Regions from separate parts of the Nonomuraea sp. NPDC051191 genome, predicted to be linked through region 2. Evidence: predicted binding sites of a transcription regulator. Region 2 holds the regulator's gene; each other region holds the start of a gene.
What was found. The regulator HrcA, encoded in region 2, represses chaperone genes, less so after heat shock. The targets are predictions, from matches to a motif close to TTGGCACTCTCNNNNNGAGAGTGCCAA.
Positions count from the first base shown of each region.

Region 1: a site for HrcA is predicted at 4,266-4,292, ahead of ACIA8R_RS16040 (DNA starvation/stationary phase protection protein). Genes of this name have one in related genera too.
Region 3: a site for HrcA is predicted at 2,639-2,665, ahead of groL (chaperonin GroEL). Genes of this name have one in related genera too.

Region 1 covers NZ_JBITEZ010000005.1:244,496-251,220, reverse strand. The annotation lists gene ACIA8R_RS16055 (MMPL family transporter) at 1-1,698, opposite strand, end outside; gene ACIA8R_RS16050 (TetR/AcrR family transcriptional regulator) at 1,834-2,427, shown strand; gene ACIA8R_RS16045 (alkaline phosphatase PhoX) at 2,443-3,465, opposite strand; gene ACIA8R_RS16040 (DNA starvation/stationary phase protection protein) at 3,718-4,185, opposite strand; gene ACIA8R_RS16035 (helix-turn-helix domain-containing protein) at 4,302-4,946, shown strand; gene ACIA8R_RS16030 (VIT domain-containing protein) at 4,943-6,725, shown strand, end outside.
Region 2 covers NZ_JBITEZ010000016.1:205,665-212,389, reverse strand. The annotation lists gene ACIA8R_RS40235 (styrene monooxygenase/indole monooxygenase family protein) at 1-251, opposite strand, end outside; gene hemW (radical SAM family heme chaperone HemW) at 307-1,524, shown strand; gene ACIA8R_RS40225 (DUF4870 domain-containing protein) at 1,517-2,119, opposite strand; gene ACIA8R_RS40220 (DUF3097 domain-containing protein) at 2,116-2,925, opposite strand; gene ACIA8R_RS40215 (hypothetical protein) at 2,943-3,704, opposite strand; gene hrcA (heat-inducible transcriptional repressor HrcA) at 3,861-4,874, shown strand; gene dnaJ (molecular chaperone DnaJ) at 4,886-6,028, shown strand; gene ACIA8R_RS40200 (16S rRNA (uracil(1498)-N(3))-methyltransferase) at 6,038-6,725, shown strand, end outside.
Region 3 covers NZ_JBITEZ010000004.1:30,923-37,647, forward strand. The annotation lists gene ACIA8R_RS11825 (RNA polymerase sigma factor) at 1-220, shown strand, start outside; SAM riboswitch class I at 300-440, shown strand; gene thrC (threonine synthase) at 454-1,686, shown strand; gene ACIA8R_RS11835 (MoaD/ThiS family protein) at 1,712-1,987, shown strand; gene ACIA8R_RS11840 (cold-shock protein) at 2,231-2,431, shown strand; gene groL (chaperonin GroEL) at 2,776-4,404, shown strand; gene ACIA8R_RS11850 (hypothetical protein) at 4,557-5,015, shown strand; gene ACIA8R_RS11855 (YbhB/YbcL family Raf kinase inhibitor-like protein) at 5,209-5,739, opposite strand; gene ACIA8R_RS11860 (HelD family protein) at 5,802-6,725, opposite strand, start outside.

The sequences.
Region 1 (6,725 bases), on a different contig from region 2:
CGTGAGCACCAGCGGCAGGCGGTCCACGACCGAGGCGCGGTAGTCGGCCAGCTCGGCGGGATAGCCGCCGACCAGCACCTCGAACGGCGGCGGCACGGCCCGTACGGACTCCACCAGCCGGACGGGGTCACCGGCCAGCGCCTTCGCGGACGGCACCACCGACAGCCAGGCGCCCTCCCCGCGGAAGCGGGCCGGGTCGCCGTCGCCGACGCGCCGCCCCGCCACGTGAGCGCCGGCGGCGGAGTCGACCTGGGCGACCCCGGGAACCCGCGAGAGCCGCACCGCGTACGCCGAGACGTCGGCGGCCCGCGCCGCTCCCGTCGAGATGATCTGGATGGCGTCGGTCTCCTCCGCCGGGAAGGCCCGCCGGATGACCTCCTGGGTCTGCCGCGAGGACGCCTCCGGCGGCAGGATGCGGTCGTCGGCCGTACCGAAGCGCAGGCCGAGGAACGGCGAGGCGAGCACCAGCAGCAGCGCGGCCGCCAGACCGCCGGACAACACCGGCCGGCGCATGACCCGGGCGGCCAGGCCGTCCCAGAACCCGGACGGCCCGGCACGGCCTGGCCAGGACCCGGCGCCGGAAGCGCGCCGCCTCCCACGCCAGAGTCCCGCGCCGCGCCGCCGCGTCCGGGGCACCATCGTGCCGCCGATCGAGGCCAGCACGGCGGGCAGCACGACCACCGCCGCGAACAGGCCGCCGGCGACGACCGCGATGCCCGCGTAGGCGAAGGAACGCAGGAAGTCGAAGGGCAGCGCGAACAGCACGGCCAGCGAGGCGGCCACGGTGAGGCCGCTGAACAGCACGGTCCGCCCGGCGTGCTCGACGGCTCCGGCGACGGCCGCCGGGCGGTCGCGCCCCGCGGCGACCTCCTCGCGGAAACGCTGGACGACGAACAGGCAGTAGTCGATGCCGAGCCCGAGGCCCATGGCGAGGGTGAGGTTCAGGGCGAAGGTGGAGACGTCCGCGAACATCAGCACGCCGCGCAGCAGGGCCAGGCCGACCACCATGGCCGCCACCCCGGCCAGGATCGGCACCAGGGCGGCCGTCACGTGCCGCTGGTAGAGCCACAGCAGCACGAACGCCAGCGGGAAGACGACCAGCTCGGCCCGGACGAAGTCCTGCCTGGCCAGCGGCACGGTCTCGCGGAACACCTCCTCCCCTCCCCCGGCCCGTACCCGGAAGGGGCCCTGGTCGCCGACGATGCGCGGCACGAGCGCGGGCAGCACCCGCGTGCGCACGTGGTCGGCGTCGCCGGGGACGCGTACCACGATCAGCGCGTGCCTGCCGTCCTGGCTGCGCAGGGTGGCGGGCCTGCCCCTGGTCCAGTACGAGGACGACTCCGCGACGCCCGGCGCCCGGCCGATCCGCTCGGTGAGCGCGCGGCCCGCCGACTCGGCCGCGGCGTCGTCGACGGTGCCCGACCTGGTGGTGACCAGGAAGACCAGGTCGGGGCTGCCGGTGCCGAACCGCCGTGCGAGCTCGGCCTGGGCCCGGTCGGACGCCGAGCCGGGCGCCTCGAAGCGGGCCAGGGAGAGGCGGGAGACCGTGCCGGCGGCCAGGACGCCCGCGACGACCAGGACGAGTGCGGCCAGGGCCAGCACGACCCGGCGGCGACGGACGAGGAGGTGGCCCAGCCTGCGCAGCGGCGGCTCTGCGGCGGTGGCGCGCGGGCCCCGCGTGGTGACGTTCACGGCCACGGGGGCACCGCCCGCGCCGGGCCGGATGGGCAGGTTCGCATGGGGTCTCCCACTGGAAACTCGGTAAACTGCTCGTGTTTCGCTGTCGAACCCAGAAATACAAGTAAATGCTCGCATTTGTCAACGGAGTGGCCCATGCCTGAACGCACGGTCCGCAGGCAGGCGCGCGGCCTGAAGCGGATGGCCGAGATCCTCGACGCCGCGGAGTCGGTGATCGCCGAGATCGGCTATCCGGACCTGACGACGAACCAGGTCGCCGCGCGGGCCGGGCTCTCCCCCGGGTCGCTGTACCAGTTCTTCCGGAACAAGGAGGAGATCCTGGACGGCCTGGTGTCCCGGTACACCGACGACCGGGAGGAGTTCTGGGCGGCCCGGCTGGCGGGGGTCACCCCGGACGTCCCGCTGGAGGCCCTGGTGGGGCAGCTCGTGGACGAGAGCGTGGCGTTCAAGGCCGAGTCGCCGGCGTACTGGTCGCTGCTGTACGGGACGGCCACCGGCGACCGGCTCGCGGCGGCCTCGCAGCGCATGCACGCGGCGCTGGCCGAGCGGATCGCCGCGCTGCTGCGGCGGCGTTCGCCCGAGCTGCCGCAGGAGCGGGCGCGGCTCAACGCCACGATGGCGCTGGCCATGGTGAAGGCGGTGCTGCCCATGCTGGGGCCGGCGACGCCGGAGCACGGCGCGGAGCTCGTGGCCGAGCTGAAGCTGATGCTGGTCCGCTACCTGGCCTGAGCCGCGGACGTCCGGTCAGGGGCGGAAGGGGCCGCCGACCTCGAAGGTGTGGCCCTCGGTGCGGCCGCGCCTGGCCGAGAAGTAGAGCCGGTCGCCCCTCGGCGAGAACGCCAGCCCGGTGAGCTCGGCCCCGTCGTGCCCGGTGAGCCGCAGGAACGGCGTGACGGCCCGGTCGGGGGCGATGACGTCGATCTCCGTCGTCTCCCTGGCCACGTAGAGGTCGCCCGAGGGCGCGGCCGTGATCGCGCGCACGCCCTCGCACAGCCGGTCGAGCGTGGAGGTCTGCGCGTCGTAGGCCCACAGGCCGGTGTCGCCCTTGGTGGTGAAGTAGCAGACGCCGCCCGCGTAGTGGCAGCCGTCGCCGCCGTCGAAGTGGCGGGCGTCCTCGACCTGGTGGCGGGCCGCGGTGAGCAGCGCGGCCGGGGACGGCACCGGCCGCCATCCGCCCGACGCGCACAGCACCTCCAGCGTGCCCTCGGTCAGGTCGCCCCAGTCGCCGGGCCGGAACCGGTAGAAGCAGCCGTCCTGCTCGTCCTCGGTCATGTAGACGACGCGCCGCTCGGGGTCGCAGGCGGCGGCCTCGTGCCTGAAGCGGCCCATGGCCAGGCGGGGACGGGCGGCGCGGGCGCCGTAAGGGTCGCACTCGAAGACGCGGCCGCGGTCGCCGAGCTCGCACGACAGCCAGGTGTGCCACGGCGTGGCGCCGCCCGCGCAGTTGAGGTCGGTGCCGGACAGGATGCGGTAGGCGTCGGCGACCGTGCCGTCGGCCTGGAAGCGCACCGCGGAGGCGCCGCCGAGCAGGGGCAGCTCGGAATTGGACACGTAGATCCAGCCGGCGCCGTCGGGGAAACAGGCGCCGCCGTCGGGCGCCGCGTGCCAGGTGAGCCCGGCCACCTTGTCACCGGAGCGGGCCACGACCCGGCCGGTGAAGCCCGGCGGCAGCGCGAGCCCGTCGGCGGACGCCGGCGTGAGCGGCCCGTACGGGCTGATGCCGCCCTGCAAGAGCGGGCCCGTGCGGAGGAGAGTCTTGTGGGACATCGTGGGGCCTCCCTCTAGGTGCCACGCTAGTCGACCGCATCGACATGAATGGCAAGGACTCGCGACATCAAACTCTGCGCAAACCCCGCGCTCCGTCGCGGCGGGAGATCGTCGGCGGTCCCTGGACGATGCGTGACAGTCCGTACCCACTGCGCGGAAGATCGCCCACTTCCCCACCCGAACGCACAAAAGCCCGGACGCGCGAAGGCCCGGGCTCGTGCCCGGGCCTTCGGTCGCGCGGTCGGCCTGCGGTCAGCGCTGGGCCTGGAACATCCAGTGCTGCTTGTCGATGTCCTGCGTCACGGCGATGAGCAGGTCCTGGCTGACGGGGTCGGCCTCGTCGGTGGCGCGGATGCGCTCGTACATGCGCTTGCTGATGCCGTCGAGGATGTCGGTGACGGTCGCCACGACCTTGCCGTCCTCCAGCCAGCCGCGCTCGGGCTGCTGGAGCTGGGTGGACTTGGCGACGGTCGCCGATCGTCCGTCAGGGTTCACGCCAAGGGCGACGGCGCGTTCGGCGATGGTGTCCATATGGGTACGGGCCAGGTCGGTCAGCTCGTCAAGCTGGAGGTGAATCGGGCGGAAATGGGGGCCGACGAGGTTCCAGTGCGCCTGCTTGGCGATCAGCGACAGATCGATCAGATCGACGAGGGCGCCCTGCAGGGCCTCGGCGACAGTGTTCTTGGCGTCACCCGAGAGCGGACCGGTGATCGTAGCCATGTCGTATTTCCTCCCCTTCAGTAGTGCTTTTCCCCTTTTACAACGTCATTCGGGGCTCGATTCTTCCGATCTTTCCGTCATTGACAGTGCAATAGTGACAGTGTCATTGTGGAGGTATGAGCGACACCTGGACCATCGGCGAGCTGGCCGAGCACGCGGCGCACGCGCTGCGCGCCGGCGCGCAGCCGGTCAACGGCCGGGTCCGCGATGTGCCCGGGGAGCGCCTGATCAGGTGGTACACCACCATCGGCCTCGTGGACCCGCCCCTGACCCGGCGCGGCAGGATCGCCCGCTACGGCCGGCGGCACCTGCTGCAACTGGTGGCCGTCAAGCGCATGCAGGCCGCGGGGCACTCGATCGCGGAGATCCAGACGGCCCTGGCCGGGGCGACGAACACGACGCTGGCGACGGCCGCCGGCCTGACCGACGCGCCGCCCCCGGGCCCGGCGGTCCGGCGTCCCCCACCGGGCGGCCCGGACGGCGGCGGCGACGCGGGACGGGGGCGGTTCTGGGCCGACCGGCCGAGCCGTCCCGCCCCGGCCGCCGTCCAAGAACCGGGGGGCCCCGAAGCCGCGCCGCGACCGGCGGCCGGGGACACGGGCGGGCACGCCGCCGGAGGCGCGGTCTCGGGGATCGCGCTCGGCGACGGCGTGCGGGTCGTGTGGGACGGTGGGCGGCCTCCGTCCGAGGAGGACGTCCAGGCGGTGCTGGCGGCGGCGGGACCGCTGCTCGCGGTGCTCGTAGAGAGGAGACTGCTGTGAAGATCACTTCGCTGGAGCCCGCACGGTGCCTGCCGGTGCCGGACGCCGGGTTCGGCGCGCTGCTGACCGAGCGCGGCAACCTGCCGCTGGAGAGCGTGGACGTCCACGCCGACATCGCCGGGCTCATCGCCGGGGTCGAGGTCGAGCAGGGGTTCCACAACCCGTTCGACGTCACGCTGGAGGCGACCTACGTCTTCCCGCTGCCCGACCGGGCGGCGGTGACGGGGTTCAGGATGGAGGCCGACGACCGGGTCGTGGAGGGCGTGCTGAAGGAGCGCGGCCAGGCCAGGGCCGACTACGACCAGGCGTTGCGCGAGGGCAGGCGGGCGGCCATCGCCGAGGAGGACCGGCCCGACGTGTTCACGATCAGGGTGGGCAACATCCTGCCCGGCGAACGCGTCTCGGTCAGGCTGAGCATGAGCCAGCCCCTCCCCTACGAGGACGGCGCGGCGACGTTCCGCTTCCCGCTCGTCGTGGCCCCGCGGTACGTCCCGGGCACCCCGCTCGACGGCGACCCGGCGGGGGCCGGGGTCGCGCCGGACACCGACGCCGTGCCCGACGCGTCCAGGATCACGCCGCCGGTGCTGCTGCCCGGCTTCCCCAGCCCGGTGCGCCTCTCGCTCACCGCCCGCGTCGACGCCTCCGGCCTCGACCTGCGGGAGCTGGCCTCCAGCCTGCACGTGGTCGAGGAGGAGAACCACACCGTACGGCTGCGTCCGGGCGAGCGGCTCGACCGCGACTTCGTGCTGCGCCTGTCGTTCGAGGCGTCCACGTCGCTGCAGTTCGACGGCCGGGGGACGTTCGCGCTCACCGTCGTCCCGCCCGCGCTCCAGGCCGCCCGCGCGCCGCGGGACGTGGTGCTGCTGCTCGACCGTTCGGGCAGCATGGGCGGCTGGAAGATGGTCGCGGCGCGGCGGGCGGCGGCGCGCATCGTCGACACGCTGACCGCGCACGACCGCTTCGACGTGCTGACGTTCGACTCGGTGGTCGAGGCGGCGTTCGAGGGGCTGGTGGAGGCGTCCGACCGCAACCGGTACCGGGCGGTCGAGCACCTCGCGCGGGTCGACGCGCGCGGCGGCACCGAACTGCTCGAACCGCTGCGCCGCGCCATCGCGCTGCTCGGCGCGCCCGGCGACAGGGAGCGGGTGCTGGTGCTGGTCACCGACGGCCAGGTGGGCAACGAGGACCAGATCCTGGAGCAGACCGGCGGCGCGCTGTCGGCGATGCGGGTGCACACGGTCGGGATCGACCGGGCGGTGAACGCCGGGTTCCTCGGCAGGCTCGCCGGGCTGGGCGCGGGCCGGTGCGAGCTGGTGGAGTCCGAGGACCGGCTCGACGCGGCGATGGAGCAGATCCACCGCAGGATCGGCGCGCCGCTGGTGACGGACCTGTCCCTGAAGGGGCTGGAGACCGACCCGGACACCGTCACCCATCTCGGCTCGATCTTCCCGGGCGTGCCGCTCCGGGTGTACGGGCGGTGCCGCGAGGGCGCCGAGGCCGTCACCGTACGCGGGACGTCGGCCGCGGGGCCGTGGGAGGAGCGGGTCACGGGGGTGACCACGGACGGTCCCGCCCTCCGTGCCGTCTGGGCCCGCGCCCACCTGCGCGAGCTGGAGGACCGGTACGCCATGGGCGAGCACGGTCTGGAGTCGCGGATCGTGGGGGTCTCGCTGGAGAACGGCGTGCTGTGCAGGTTCACGGCGTACGTGGCGATCGACACCCGGCAGGTCGCGGAGGGCGGGCCCGAGCATCGGGTCATCCAGCCGGTCGAGCCGCCGA
Region 2 (6,725 bases):
GCGTCCGGCGGGAGGGGATCCCCCTTGATCGAGAGCCTGCCGGCGGTCAGCAGGCAGCCCGGGTCGAGGAAGTGCAGGCTGCCCAGCTCCCGCTCGCGGGCCATCCTGCCCACGGTGTTCGGCAGCCGCCCGCGTCCCAGGTCCTCCGCGTCGCCCTCGCTGTAGAGCGTGGTCGGGACGCCGAGCTGTTGCAGCCGCAGCGCCAGCGTCAGCCCGGAGATCCCGGCGCCCACGATTCCGACGCCCGTCACGTGCCGCCTCCTTCGATGGCTCGGAGCACCCCCGTGAGCAGGCACACTGGATGACGTGCCATCCACCCTGCCCGACGGCGACCCGGCGCCCGCCTCCGGCGAGCTGCCCGACAGCGCGCTGCGCGGACTCGGCGAGCGCCCGTTCGGCTTCTACGTGCACGTGCCCTTCTGCGTGACCCGCTGCGGCTACTGCGATTTCAACACCTACACGGCCTCCGAGCTAGGGCCGGGCGCCTCCCATCGCGACTACGCCGACACGGTCGTGGCGGAGGTGCGTCTGGCCCGCCGCGTGCTGGGCGACGCCGAGCTGCCGGTGGAGACGGTGTTCTTCGGCGGCGGCACGCCCACGCTGCTGCCTCCGGAGGACCTGGCGCGCGTCCTGGCCGCGATCGACGCGGAGTTCGGGCTGCGGCCGGGGGCGGAGGTCACCACCGAGGCCAACCCCGAGTCCGTCGACCCCGCCTACCTCGACAAGCTGCGTCAGGGCGGCTTCAACCGGGTGAGCTTCGGCATGCAGAGCGCCCGCGAGCACGTGCTCCAGGTGCTCGACCGCACCCACACGCCGGGCCGCCCGGCGCGGGCCGTGCGGGAGGCGCGGGAGGCCGGGTTCGAGCACGTCAACCTCGACCTGATCTACAGCACGCCGGGGGAGTCCGACGACGACTGGCGGGCCTCGCTGGCCGCCGCGATCGAGGCCGGGCCCGACCACGTGTCGGCGTACTCGCTGATCGTGGAGGAGGGCACCAGGCTGGCGGCCAGGATCCGGCGCGGCGAGCTGCCGATGCCCGACGACGACGTGGCCGCCGACCGCTACCTGATCGCCGACGAGATGCTGGCCGAGGCCGGGTTCAGCTGGTACGAGGTGTCCAACTGGGCGACCTCCGAGCAGGCCCGCTGCCGGCACAACCTGCTCTACTGGACCGGCGGCGACTGGTGGGCCGCCGGCCCCGGCGCCCACAGCCACGTCGGGGGCACCCGCTGGTGGAACGTCAAGCACCCGGCCGCCTACGCCCAGCGTTTGGCAGCGGGCACCTCGCCCGCGCACGCGCGCGAGGTGCTCACCGACGCCGACCGGGCCGCCGAGCGCCTGATGCTGGAGTTGCGGCTGATCTCGGGCTATCCGCTCGCCGAGGTGGCCCCCGGGGCGCGCACGTCCGTGGCGAGCGCGCTGGCGCGCGGGCTGCTGGAGCCCGAGCCGTTCAGGGCGGGCCGGATGGTGCTCACCCTCAAGGGGAGGCTGCTGGCCGACGCCCTGATCACCGAGCTCATGTGATGAGGCGGATGGCGAACGGGTAGCGGTAGTTCTCGCCCCGGTTGGTGGCGACGGCCGCCTGGATGTGGAAGATCAGCGACACGATCCACACGATCGGGAACAGCAGCAGGCCGACCAGCACGACCGTCAGCACGCCCGCGATCAGATAGCCGATGAACATCGTGATCTGGAAGTTCAGCGCCTCGGCCGCCTGGTCCCTGACGTAGGGGGACTCGTCCTTCTTCATCAGGTAGATGATCAGCGGGCCGACCCACGAGACCAGCAGGCCCAGCAGGTGGGCGAGCATGGCCATCGTGGTGTCGTCGCTGCCGCGGCGCGGGCCGAACCGGCCGGGCACGTACGGCCCGGCGGGCCGGCCGTAGCCCTGCTGGGCGCCGTAGCCGGGGGGCTGGCCGTAGCCGGGCGGCGGGGGCACGTAGCGGGGCGGCGTCGGCATGGGGCCGGGCTGCGGGCCGCTCTGGCCGGGCGGCTGCCGCCCGTAGTCGGGCTGGGAGCCCGGCTGCTGGCCGTAGCCGAGCCGGGGGCCCTGGTCGCGGGGTACGTCCGAGGGCGGGACGTCCGGGGAGTCGTCGGCGGGCGGCGGATCCTGGGTCATGATGCCTCCGTAACGAAGTCGATCAGTTCCTCGACCCGGCCGAGCAGCTCCGGCTCCAGGTCGGCGAAGGACGAGACGGCGCCCAGAATGCGCCGCCAGGCGTCCGCTGGCTCCATGCGCCAGCCCAGCGCGGCGAGCACGCCCTCCTTCCACGGCACCCCGCGCGGCACGTCGGGCCAGCCGGGGATGCGCAACACGGACGGCTTGACCGCCTGCCAGATGTCGATGAACGGATGGCCCACGACGAGCACGTGCGGCGAGGTGACCCGGGCCGCGATCCGGCTCTCCTTCGACCCCGGCACCAGGTGGTCGACCAGCACGCCCAGCCTGCGGCCCGGCTCGGGGGCGAACTCGGCCACGATGGCGGGCAGGTCGTCCACGCCCTCCAGGTACTCCACCACGACCCCTTCGACGCGCAGGTCGTGGCCCCAGATCTTCTCCACGAGCGCGGCGTCGTGCACGCCCTCGACGTAGATCCGGCTCTCCTTGGCGACCCGGGCCCGCAGCCCCTCCACGGCGATGGACCCGGACGCGCTGCGCCTGGGCCCGGCCGGGGCCGCGGCCACCGGGCGCACCAGCGTCACGGGCCTGCCCTCCAGGAGGAAGGCGGCCGGCGCCAGCGGGAACAGGCGGCGCTTGCCGAACCGGTCCTCAAGGGTGACGGCCTCCTTGTCGCAGGCCACCACGGCGCCGCAGAAGCCGCTGTCGGCGTCCTCCACGACCAGGTCGAGTTCGGCCGGCACCTTCGGGATCTTGCCCTTGCCCGGCCGCCGCCAATTGCCCGCCAGCACATCACCCTCGTACACACGGGGACCGTAGCAAATCACCCGCTGACCGCAAGGCGCTTACGCGCGCCGCTGCGCCGTACGAGGATGACGATCGTGCCGATGATGCCGATGAGCAGGCCGGCGCCGGGGATCAGGAACAGCGCGGCCACGCCGCCGAACACGCCGCCCGCGGCCGAGAGCACGTCACGGCCCACGCCGAAGCGGGCCGACGACTCCTCCTGCGTGGCGCAGGTCAGCTGGTAGTCGCCCTTGGCGGGGGCGTTGACGGCGAGGATCTCCTGCCAGGTCTTCCCGCCGGCGGTGAGCGTCTGGGTGCCGGAGACCTTGACGAGCCTGGCCTGGGCCGGGCCGCCGGAGATCTCGCACTGGTAGTTGACCCGCGTGTCGGTGGCGATGTACACGGCCGGGCGCTGGGCGGGGTCGATCGCCACCTTCACGCTTTCGCCCGACGCGAACGTGGTCGTCGGGGCCATGTCGGTCACGCTGCTCAGCACGCCGCCGGCGAACACGACCACGCCGACGACGCCCAGCACCACGGCCACGGCCCACACGACCGCGATCCACCACAGGCGTGGCTTGATCGCCTTGCCGTCGATCCTGGCCGGGAACTGGGGCTGCTGGCCGTACTGGTTGTACTGGCCGTACTGGGGCGGGGGGCCGAACTGGGGCTGCTGCTGCTGGTAAGGGGGCTGGCCGTACTGCGGGGGCTGGGGCTGGGCGTACTGGGGCTGCTGACCGTAGTAGGGACCCTGCCCCTGGGGCGGTCCGTACTGCGGGGGCTGGGAATTGTCGGTCATGCGGCAAGTGTGAGGCCTGTCGCTTGTAAGTCGCTAGCAACAGGATGGGACCCGGTGTTATCGCACCTTGTGGGCGAGAGCCGTACACTTGGCACTCGGGAACACGGAGTGCTAGACCTGTCGTTTCCCTGTAAGGCACAGGCAGGAGGTGAGCACGTGCTCGACGATCGGAAGCTGGCGGTGCTCCGCGCCATTGTCGAAGACTACGTGTCCACCAACGAACCGGTGGGCTCAAAGGCGCTGGCCGAGCGCCACAACCTGAAGGTCTCCCCGGCAACGGTCAGGAACGACATGGCCGCTCTGGAGGAGGACGGCTACATCACCCAGCCGCACACCAGCGCGGGCCGCGTGCCGACGGACAAGGGCTACCGCCTGTTCGTCGACCGGCTGTCGCAGGTCAAACCCCTGTCGGGGGCCGAGCGGCGGGCGATCGAGACCTTCCTCGCCGGCGCGGTCGACCTCGACGACGTGGTCTTCCGCACCGTGCGGCTGCTCGCGCAGCTCACCAGGCAGGTCGCGGTCGTGCAGTACCCGACGCTGACCCGTTCCACGGTCAGGCACGTCGAGCTGGTCCCGCTCAACGACCGGCGGGTCATGCTCGTGCTGATCACCAACACCGGGCGCGTGGAGCAGCGCGTGATCGAGCTGCCCGAGGTGGTGGAGGACGACCGCATCGCCCACCTGCGCGCGGTGCTCAACTCCTGCCTCGACGGCTGCGGGCTGAGCAACGTCCCCGAGCTGGTCGCCGACCTGCCCGAGCGGCTCCCCGCCGAGGACCGGCCCGCCGTGGCCACGATCCTGTCGGTGCTGCTCGAAACCCTCGTCGAACGCCACGACGAGAAGATCGTGTTCGCCGGCGCGGCCAATCTCGCGGGCGCCGACTTCGCCACCGGCCTGCGCGACGTGCTGGAGGCGCTGGAGGAGCAGGTCGTGCTCATGCGGTTGCTCGGCGAGACATCCACAGACACCCCGTCCGCGCTCACCGTGCGCATCGGCTCGGAAAACCCCTACCTTCGCGGCACGTCCATCGTCGCAACCGGATACGGTTCTGGCGACAACCAACTGGCCCGGCTCGGCGTGCTGGGTCCCACGAGGATGGACTACCCCGTGACGATGGGCGCCGTACGCGCGGTGGCACGCTACGTCAGCCAGATCCTGGCTGCATCTTAAGAGGTCGATAAGTGGCAAACAGCGACTACTACGCCACCCTCGGGGTGCGCCGTGACGCCAGTCAGGACGAGATCAAGAAGGCATACCGCCGCCTCGCCCGCGAGCTGCACCCCGACGTGAACCCCGACCCTGAGACCCAGGAGCGGTTCAAGGAGATCACGCAGGCCTACGAGGTGCTGTCCGACCCGAACAAGCGCCAGATGTACGACCTGGGCGGCGACCCCTTCGGCGGCGGCGCGGGTGCGGGCGCGGGCGCCGGCGGCTTCGGGGCGGGTTTCCCCTTCAGCGACATCATGGACGCCTTCTTCGGCACCGCCGGCGGCACCCGCGGGCCGCGCTCGCGCGCCAGGAGGGGCCGCAACGCCACCATCCGGGTCGAGCTCGACCTGCGCGAGACCGCGTTCGGCACCACCCGCGAGCTGGTCGTGGACACCGCCGTGCTGTGCGAGGTGTGCCACGGCGCCGGCGCCGCCCCCGGAACCCACCCCGACGCCTGTGACATGTGCAACGGGCGCGGCGAGATCTCCCAGGTCACCCGCTCGTTCCTGGGCCAGGTCATGACCTCGCGGCCGTGCCCCCAGTGCGGCGGTTTCGGCAGCATCATCCGCCACCCCTGCCAGGAGTGCTCGGGCGACGGCCGGGTGCGCACCCGCCGCACGATCAAGGTCCGCATCCCCGCGGGCGTCGAGGACGGCACCCACATCCAGCTCGCCGGCGAGGGCGAGGTCGGCCCCGGCGGTGGCCCGCCCGGAGACCTCTTCCTGGAGATCGTCGAGCGCCCCCACGAGATCTTCGAGCGGCGCGGCGACGACCTCCACTGCACGGTCCAGATCCCGATGACGGCCGCCGCGCTCGGCACGATCCTCGCCGTGGAGACGCTCGACGGCTCCGAGGAGATCGACGTGCGCCCCGGCACCCAGTCCGGCCAGGTCATCACCATGTACGGGCGCGGCGTGCAGCGGCTCAACGAGTCCGGCAGGGGCGACCTGCTCATCCACGTCAACGTCGAGACCCCGATGCGGCTCGACCAGCCGCAGGAGGACCTGCTGCGCGAGCTGTCCAGGCTGCGCGGCGAGGAGCGGCCGCCGGGGAAGTTCGCCCCGGGGCAGCAGGGTTTTTTCTCCCGCCTGCGTGACGCCTTCAACGGCAGGTGACGATCACCCGTGACCGTCCCCGTGTTCCTCGCCGAGGACCTCAACGGCTCCGAGCTGACGCTCGACGGCCCTGAGGGGCGGCACGCGGCCTCCGTGCGGCGTCTGCGCGCCGGTGAGCGGGTCGACCTGACCAACGGCGCGGGCGACGTCGCCGAGTGCGTGGTGCGCGAGGTGTTCAAGGACGCGCTCGCGCTCGACGTGCTCGCCCGCTACACCGTCGAGCCGCCCGCGCGGCGGCTGGTCGTCGTCCAGGGGCTGCCCAAGGGCGACAGGGGTGAGCTGGCCGTCGAGATGATGACCGAGGTGGGGGTCGACGTGATCGTGCCCTGGGCCGCCTCGCGCAGCATCACGCAGTGGAAGGGCGACAAAGTCGCCAAGGCGCTGGGCCGGTGGCGTTCCACGGCCCGCGAGGCGGGCAAGCAGGCGCGCCGGTTCCACCTGCCCGAGGTGGCCGAGCAGGCCTCCACCGCGCAGGTCGAAGGGCTGCTGGCCGACGCGGCGCTGGGGCTCGTGCTGCACGAGGAGGCCGTAGAGCCGCTGTCGCAGGTGGCGCTGCCGCCCGGCGGCGACATCGTGGTGGTCGTGGGGCCCGAGGGCGGGGTCTCGGAGGAGGAACTGCGCAGGTTCGTCGCGGCCAAGGCGGTGCCCGTGCTGCTCGGGCCCACCGTGCTGCGCACCTCCACGGCGGGGGTGGCGG
Region 3 (6,725 bases), on a different contig from region 2:
CAGCGTGATCGCCGGCTCGCGGCTCGACCTGCTCGACGCGATGGAGGCGCTGGAGGCCGACAAGCCCGACCTGGCCCAGGCGCTGGTGCTGCGCGACATCGTCCAGCTCGACTACAACGAGGTGGCCGAGCAGCTCAACATCCCGCTCGGTACCGCCAAGTCCCGCATCCACCAGGCCCGCAAGTACGTGCAGGGAGTCCTCGGGGAGGACTATCGGTGAGACAAGCTTTCTCACCTTCTGAGATGGGTGGCCGTTTCGGCCACTTGAGAAGGTAGAGTCCCTTTCGACAACTGAATATTGCTCATCCAGAGGGGTGGAGGGACCGGCCCTGCGAAGCCCCGGCAACCCTCCCGGCTTGTACTCGCGACCTGGCGAGGCCGACCGGGACAAGGTGCCAATTCCGGTTCGCGGTCAAGGTGGCCGCGGGCGAAGATGAGGGAAGGCCTCGCTTCATGTCGCTCGACTTTGGTCCTGCCGTCGCTCTGTCCTGCCGCGAGTGCGGCACGCGCTACCCCCTGGGCCCCAGCTTCGCCTGCCTGGAGTGTTTCGGGCCGCTCGAAGCGGCCTACTCCTTCGGCCAGGTGACCCGCGCGGACATCGAGTCCGGCCCCGCCAACATCTGGCGCTACCGTTCCCTGCTTCCGGTCCCCGCCGACGTGGCGAGCAAGCCCAACATGAACCCGGGCTGGACGAAGCTGGTCAAGGCCGGCAACCTCGGCAAGGCGCTCGGCCTCCGGTCCCTGTTCGTGAAGGACGACTCGGGCAACCCCACCCACTCCTTCAAGGATCGCGTGGTCGCCATCGCCGTCGAGGCGGCCAGGAACTTCGGGTTCCACACGCTCTCCTGCTCCTCCACGGGCAACCTCGCCGGCGCGGTCACCGCCGCCGCCGCGCGGGCCGGCCTCGACGCGTGCGTGTTCATCCCGGCCGACCTCGAAGCGGCCAAGATCGCCATGGCCCGGGTGTTCGGCGGCCGGCTGGTCGGGATCGAGGGCACCTACGACGAGGTCAACCGGTTCTGTTCCGAGCTGATCGGTGACCCGCTGGGCGAGAGGTGGGGGTTCGTCAACGTCAACCTGCGGCCGTACTACGCCGAGGGGTCCAAGACGCTCGCGTACGAGATCGCCGAGCAGCTCGGCTGGCGGCTGCCGGAGCAGATCGTCATCCCCATCGCCTCGGGCTCCCAGCTCACGAAGATCGACAAGGGGTTCAAGGAGCTGATCGCGCTCGGGCTGGTCGAGGACACGCCGTACAAGGTGTTCGGGGCGCAGGCGGCCGGGTGCTCGCCGGTCTCGACGGCGTACAAGGCGGGGCACGACGTGGTCCAGCCGGTCAAGCCGGACACGATCGCCAAGTCGCTGGCCATCGGCAACCCCGCCGACGGGCCGTACGTGCTGGACATCGCCCGGCGTACCGGCGGGGGTGTCGAGGACGTCACCGACCCGGAGATCGTCGCCGCGATCAAGCTCCTGGCCTCCACCGAGGGCATCTTCGCCGAGACCGCGGGCGGCGTCACGGTGGGCGTGCTGAAGAAGCTCGTCGAGACGGGCAGGCTCGACCCCGAGGCCGAGACCGTGGTCCTGAACACCGGCGACGGCCTCAAGACGCTCGACGCGATCAGCGACGACGCGCGGCCCACCGCCGTGATCCGGCCCTCTCTCGACGCGTTCCGCGCGACTGTCTGACAATCCAGGAAAGGCAACAAAAACCATGAGCGTTTCTGTGCGGATTCCCACCATTCTGCGCACTTACACCGGGGGTAACGCCGAAGTGAGTGGCGAAGGGGCGACTCTTCGTGACGTTCTCGCCAAGCTCGACTCCGACTACCCGGGGATCGGCGCGAGAATTCTGGATGAATCGGGCAAGATTCGTCGTTTTGTCAACGTTTACGTTGGCGAAGAGGATGTCCGTTTCGTCGAAGGCTTGGACACTCCCGCCCCCGAAGGCACACAGATCTCCATCATCCCCGCCGTCGCGGGCGGCTGACCGCCGGACCCCCCGACTCTTGAAGGCGCCCCTTGTGGGCGCCTTCTTGTTTTAGAACCCAATTCAACTCGAACGACTCAGCCTTCGATGAAATTAGCGGTTTGTCGATTGACTCTGTTGCCAAACCCCGTGCCACAGGTATGGTCGAGGGCGATCGTATGGCTGATTTTCCCAAAAGTCAGGCGATTACAGGTCTCGCGGAGGAATGGGCGAGATCTGCGAGCCCAGTAAGAGGAGTCGGAAGTGGCGCAGGGCACCGTCAAGTGGTTCAACGCGGACAAGGGCTACGGCTTCATCGCGGTAGACGGTGGTAAGGATGTATTCGTCCATTACTCAGCGATCATGATGGACGGGTACCGATCTCTCGAACAGGGTCAGCGCGTCGAGTTCGAGATCACGCAGGGCCAGAAGGGGCCGCAGGCGGAGTCCGTCCGCGCGGTCTGACCCACCGTCGCCGGTGTGAACCGGGCGGCACGCGCGGCAGCGCAGTCCGCGTGAGCCCGCCACTGTTTCCTCCGTCGGCTTCGCACGGCGGGCCGCACCTCCTGGGGCGGCTCGCCGTACGAACCGGTGTGCCCGATGACCTGCCCGATGACCTGGGGCAGGGGGCCCGTGGCTTGCACTCGGCAGGGTAGAGTGCTAAACAGTTCGTTGGCACTCTGTATGGCAGAGTGCCAACAACCCGGATCGAGACGATGGGGTCTGCCGAACGGAGATGCAGACCCATGCCGTCGCGGGCGTCGGCTCGGTCCAGCACACGCCACCCTGCATCTGGGAGGTCTAGCCTTATGGCAGCCAAGATGATCGCGTTTGACGAGGACGCCCGGCGCGGTCTCGAGCGCGGTATGAACCAGCTCGCCGACGCCGTCAAGGTGACCCTTGGTCCCAAGGGGCGCAACGTCGTGCTGGAGAAGAAGTGGGGCGCTCCCACGATCACCAACGACGGCGTCTCCATCGCCAAGGAGATCGAGCTCGAGGACCCGTGGGAGAAGATCGGCGCCGAGCTGGTCAAGGAAGTCGCCAAGAAGACTGACGACGTCGCCGGCGACGGCACCACCACGGCCACCGTGCTCGCCCAGGCGCTGGTGCGCGAAGGTCTGCGCAACGTCGCCGCCGGCGCCAACCCGATGGCACTGAAGAAGGGCATCGAGGCCGCCGTCGAGCGCGTCAGCGAGGAGCTCTCCAAGCTGGCCAAGGACGTGGAGACCAAGGAGCAGATCGCCTCCACCGCCTCCATCTCCGCCGCCGACCCCGAGATCGGCTCGCTCATCGCCGAGGCGATGGACAAGGTCGGCAAGGAAGGCGTCATCACCGTCGAGGAGAGCAACACCTTCGGTCTCGAGCTCGAGCTCACCGAGGGCATGCGCTTCGACAAGGGCATGACGTCGATGTACTTCGTGACCGACTCCGACCGTATGGAGGCCGTGCTCGAAGACCCGTACATCCTGATCGTCAACAGCAAGGTCTCGGCCAACAAGGACCTGCTGCCGCTGCTCGACAAGGTCGTGCAGTCCGGCAAGCCGCTGCTGATCATCGCCGAGGACGTCGACGGCGAGGCTCTGGCGACCCTGGTGGTCAACAAGATCCGCGGCCTGTTCCGCTCCGTGGCCGTCAAGGCCCCGGGCTTCGGCGACCGCCGCAAGGCCATGCTGGGCGACATCGCGATCCTGACCGGTGGTCAGGTCATCGCCGAGGAGGTCGGCCTCAAGCTGGAGACCGCCACCCTCGACCTGCTCGGCCGCGCCCGCAAGGTCGTGGTGACCAAGGACGAGACCACCATCGTCGACGGCGCCGGTGACGCCGAGGCGATCTCCGGCCGGGTCAACGAGATCCGCGCCGAGATCGAGCGCACCGACTCCGACTACGACCGTGAGAAGCTGCAGGAGCGCCTGGCCAAGCTGGCCGGTGGCGTGGCGGTCATCAAGGCCGGCGCGGCGACCGAGGTCGAGCTCAAGGAGCGCAAGCACCGCATCGAGGACGCCGTGCGCAACGCCAAGGCGGCCGTCGAGGAGGGCATCGTCCCCGGCGGTGGCGTGGCGCTGCTGCAGGCCGGCGCCAAGGCGTTCGACAAGCTCGAGCTCAACGGCGACGAGGCCACCGGCGCGGCGATCGTGAAGAAGGCTCTGGAGGAGCCGCTCAAGCAGATCGCGGTCAACGCCGGTCTCGAGGGTGGCGTCGTCGTGGAGAAGGTGCGCAACCTGACCCCGGGCGAGGGCCTCAACGCCGCTTCCGGCGAGTACGTCAACATGTTCGAGTCCGGGATCATCGACCCGGCCAAGGTGACGCGCTCCGCGCTGCAGAACGCCGCCTCCATCGCGGCGCTCTTCCTGACCACCGAGGCCGTCATCGCGGAGAAGCCCGAGAAGACCCCTGCTGCTCCGGCCGGCATGCCCGGCGGCGGCGACATGGACTTCTAGGCTTCGCCTGGTCGCTGACGCATCAGAAGGCGGTTCGGATCTCCAAGGATCCGGCCGCCTTTTGTTGTGTCCAGTGCGGTCACGTTTAGTAGTTATTGACTACGGAAAGTAACGACACGAAGTGACATTCACCGCACAAAAGGAGTAGTTACATGAATTCCCGCACCGCGCGCGTTCTCGGGCTCGGCGCCGTCATGCTGGCCGCCGCTGCCGCCATGACCATGCCGGCCGAGGCCGACGACCACGGTTACCTGGACGAGTCGCTGGAGTACGTGGACGTACCCTACTGCGCGGGCTACCTGGAGCTGTACGACCGCGACTACTGCGCCTCGCCGTCGAGGTGGACGTCGTCGGACCAGCGTGAGGACCTGTCGGACGCCTTCGAGGACGAGTCGTCCGACGATCGCGCGGACGTGTCGGACGAGAGCGAGGACACGTCGGCGAACGAGGGCGCGGACGTGTCGGACGAGAGCGAGGACGCCTCGGCGAACGAGGGCGCCGACGAGGGTTCCGACGAGGGCGAGGACATGTCGGCGGACGAGCGTGAGGACACCTCGACCGACGCTCCCGGGGACATCACGTTCGCGGACGGCACCGTGCAGGACGACTGAACCCGTCTGGGTGACGCGGGGGCGTACGAGACCCGACGCGGCACCACGGCGAAGGCGCTCCGTATGCGAACGGGGCGCCTTCGCCGCGGTGTTGTGCCGAACTCGGCCCCCGAACCCGGGCCCAGAACTCGGACGCTGAACTCAGACGCTGAACCCGGACGCTGAACTCAGACGCTGAACTCAGATGCTGAACTCAGATGCCGAAGTGCGCGATGACGTGACCGCGGGCCAGCGTGTTGGCGGTGATGTTGAAGCCGACCACGGCCGGGCTCGCGTCGCTGCCGACGCCCAGCTTGTCGACCCCGAGCGCGTGCACCGTGAAGACGTAGCGGTGGGGGTCGCCGGGCGGGGGAGCGGCGCCGCCGTAGTCTTTGGTGCCGTAGTCGTTGCGGGCGTGGACCGCGCCGGCGGGCAGGCCCTTGAAGTCGGGGCCGGTGCCCGCGCCCCTGGGGAGCTCGGCGGTGTCGCCGGGAAGGTCGAACAGCACCCAGTGCCAGAAGCCGCTGCCGGTGGGGGCGTCGGGGTCGTGGCAGGTGACGGCGTAGCCGCGGGTGCCCTCCGGGGCGCCGGACCAGCGCAGCTGCGGCGAGACGTTCCCGCCGGTCATCCCCCAGTCGTTGAAGACGTGGAGGTCGTTCAGCCGCTCGCCGTCCTGGATGTCGTCGCTCTCCACCACGAGCGCGGGGACGGAGGGCAGGTGTTCATGCGGAAGCGGTGCGGGCACGGCATCCTCCTAGGTTGACAGCTCCTTCAGGCCATCCTAGAAGCGGCCGCGCCCGCCCTCCGTCAGGCGCCGAGCTGCGCCGGGAGCGGCTTGTCGTGCAGGACCGTGAGCGAGGTGACCGCTCGGGTCAGGACCACGTACAGGCGGGCCAGGCCGCGGGGCTCGGCCTCGACGATGTCGGCGGGCTCGACGACGATCACGTGGTCGTACTCCAGGCCCTTGGCGAGCGTGGCGGGCACGATCAGCAGGCGGTGCTCCTGCGCCGAGTCGGGGTCGAGCACCGCGTGCGGCAGGCCGGACAGCGCCTCGGACACCGCGGCGACCATCGCGTCGGGGACGATGACGCCGATCGAGCCCTCCCTGGCCAGCACCTCCCGGGCGGCCTCGGCGACCGTGCCGCCCTGCCGGACCGTGAGCGAGCCCGCGCCCGGACGCAGCGACCGCGGGGCGGCCAGTGCCGGGGCGATCGAGGGCAGCAGGCGGGCCGCGTAGTCGAGCACCTCGCGCGGCACGCGGAAGCCGAGCGTCAGCTCGGTCACCTCGCCCTCGTCCTGGCCGAGGTGCTTCAGCACGGTCTCCCACGAGCTGGTGGACCACGGCGTGGTGCCCTGGGCCAGGTCGCCGAGCACGGTGGCCGAGCCGTTGCGGCAGCGCCGGCCGAGCGCCCGCAGCTGCATCTCCGACAGGTCCTGGGCCTCGTCCACGACGAGGTGGCCCAGGGACGGCGTGCGTTCCATGAGGTCGTTCAGCTCGTCGAGGAGCGCGCCGTCGGCGGCCGACCATTTGGCCGACTTCCAGCTCCGATAAGGCTTCCGCCAAAGCAGCATTTCCTGCTCGTCGGGCGACAAATCGGTTTTGGCGGCTTTAGTGAGGAATTCTGGGTCTGACAGCAGGCGGTGAAGGACCTGTTCGGGCGTCAGTTTCGGCCACACGGCCTCGACGAGCTGCTTGACCGGCTTGGACCTGGCCACCGCGTCCTGGACCCG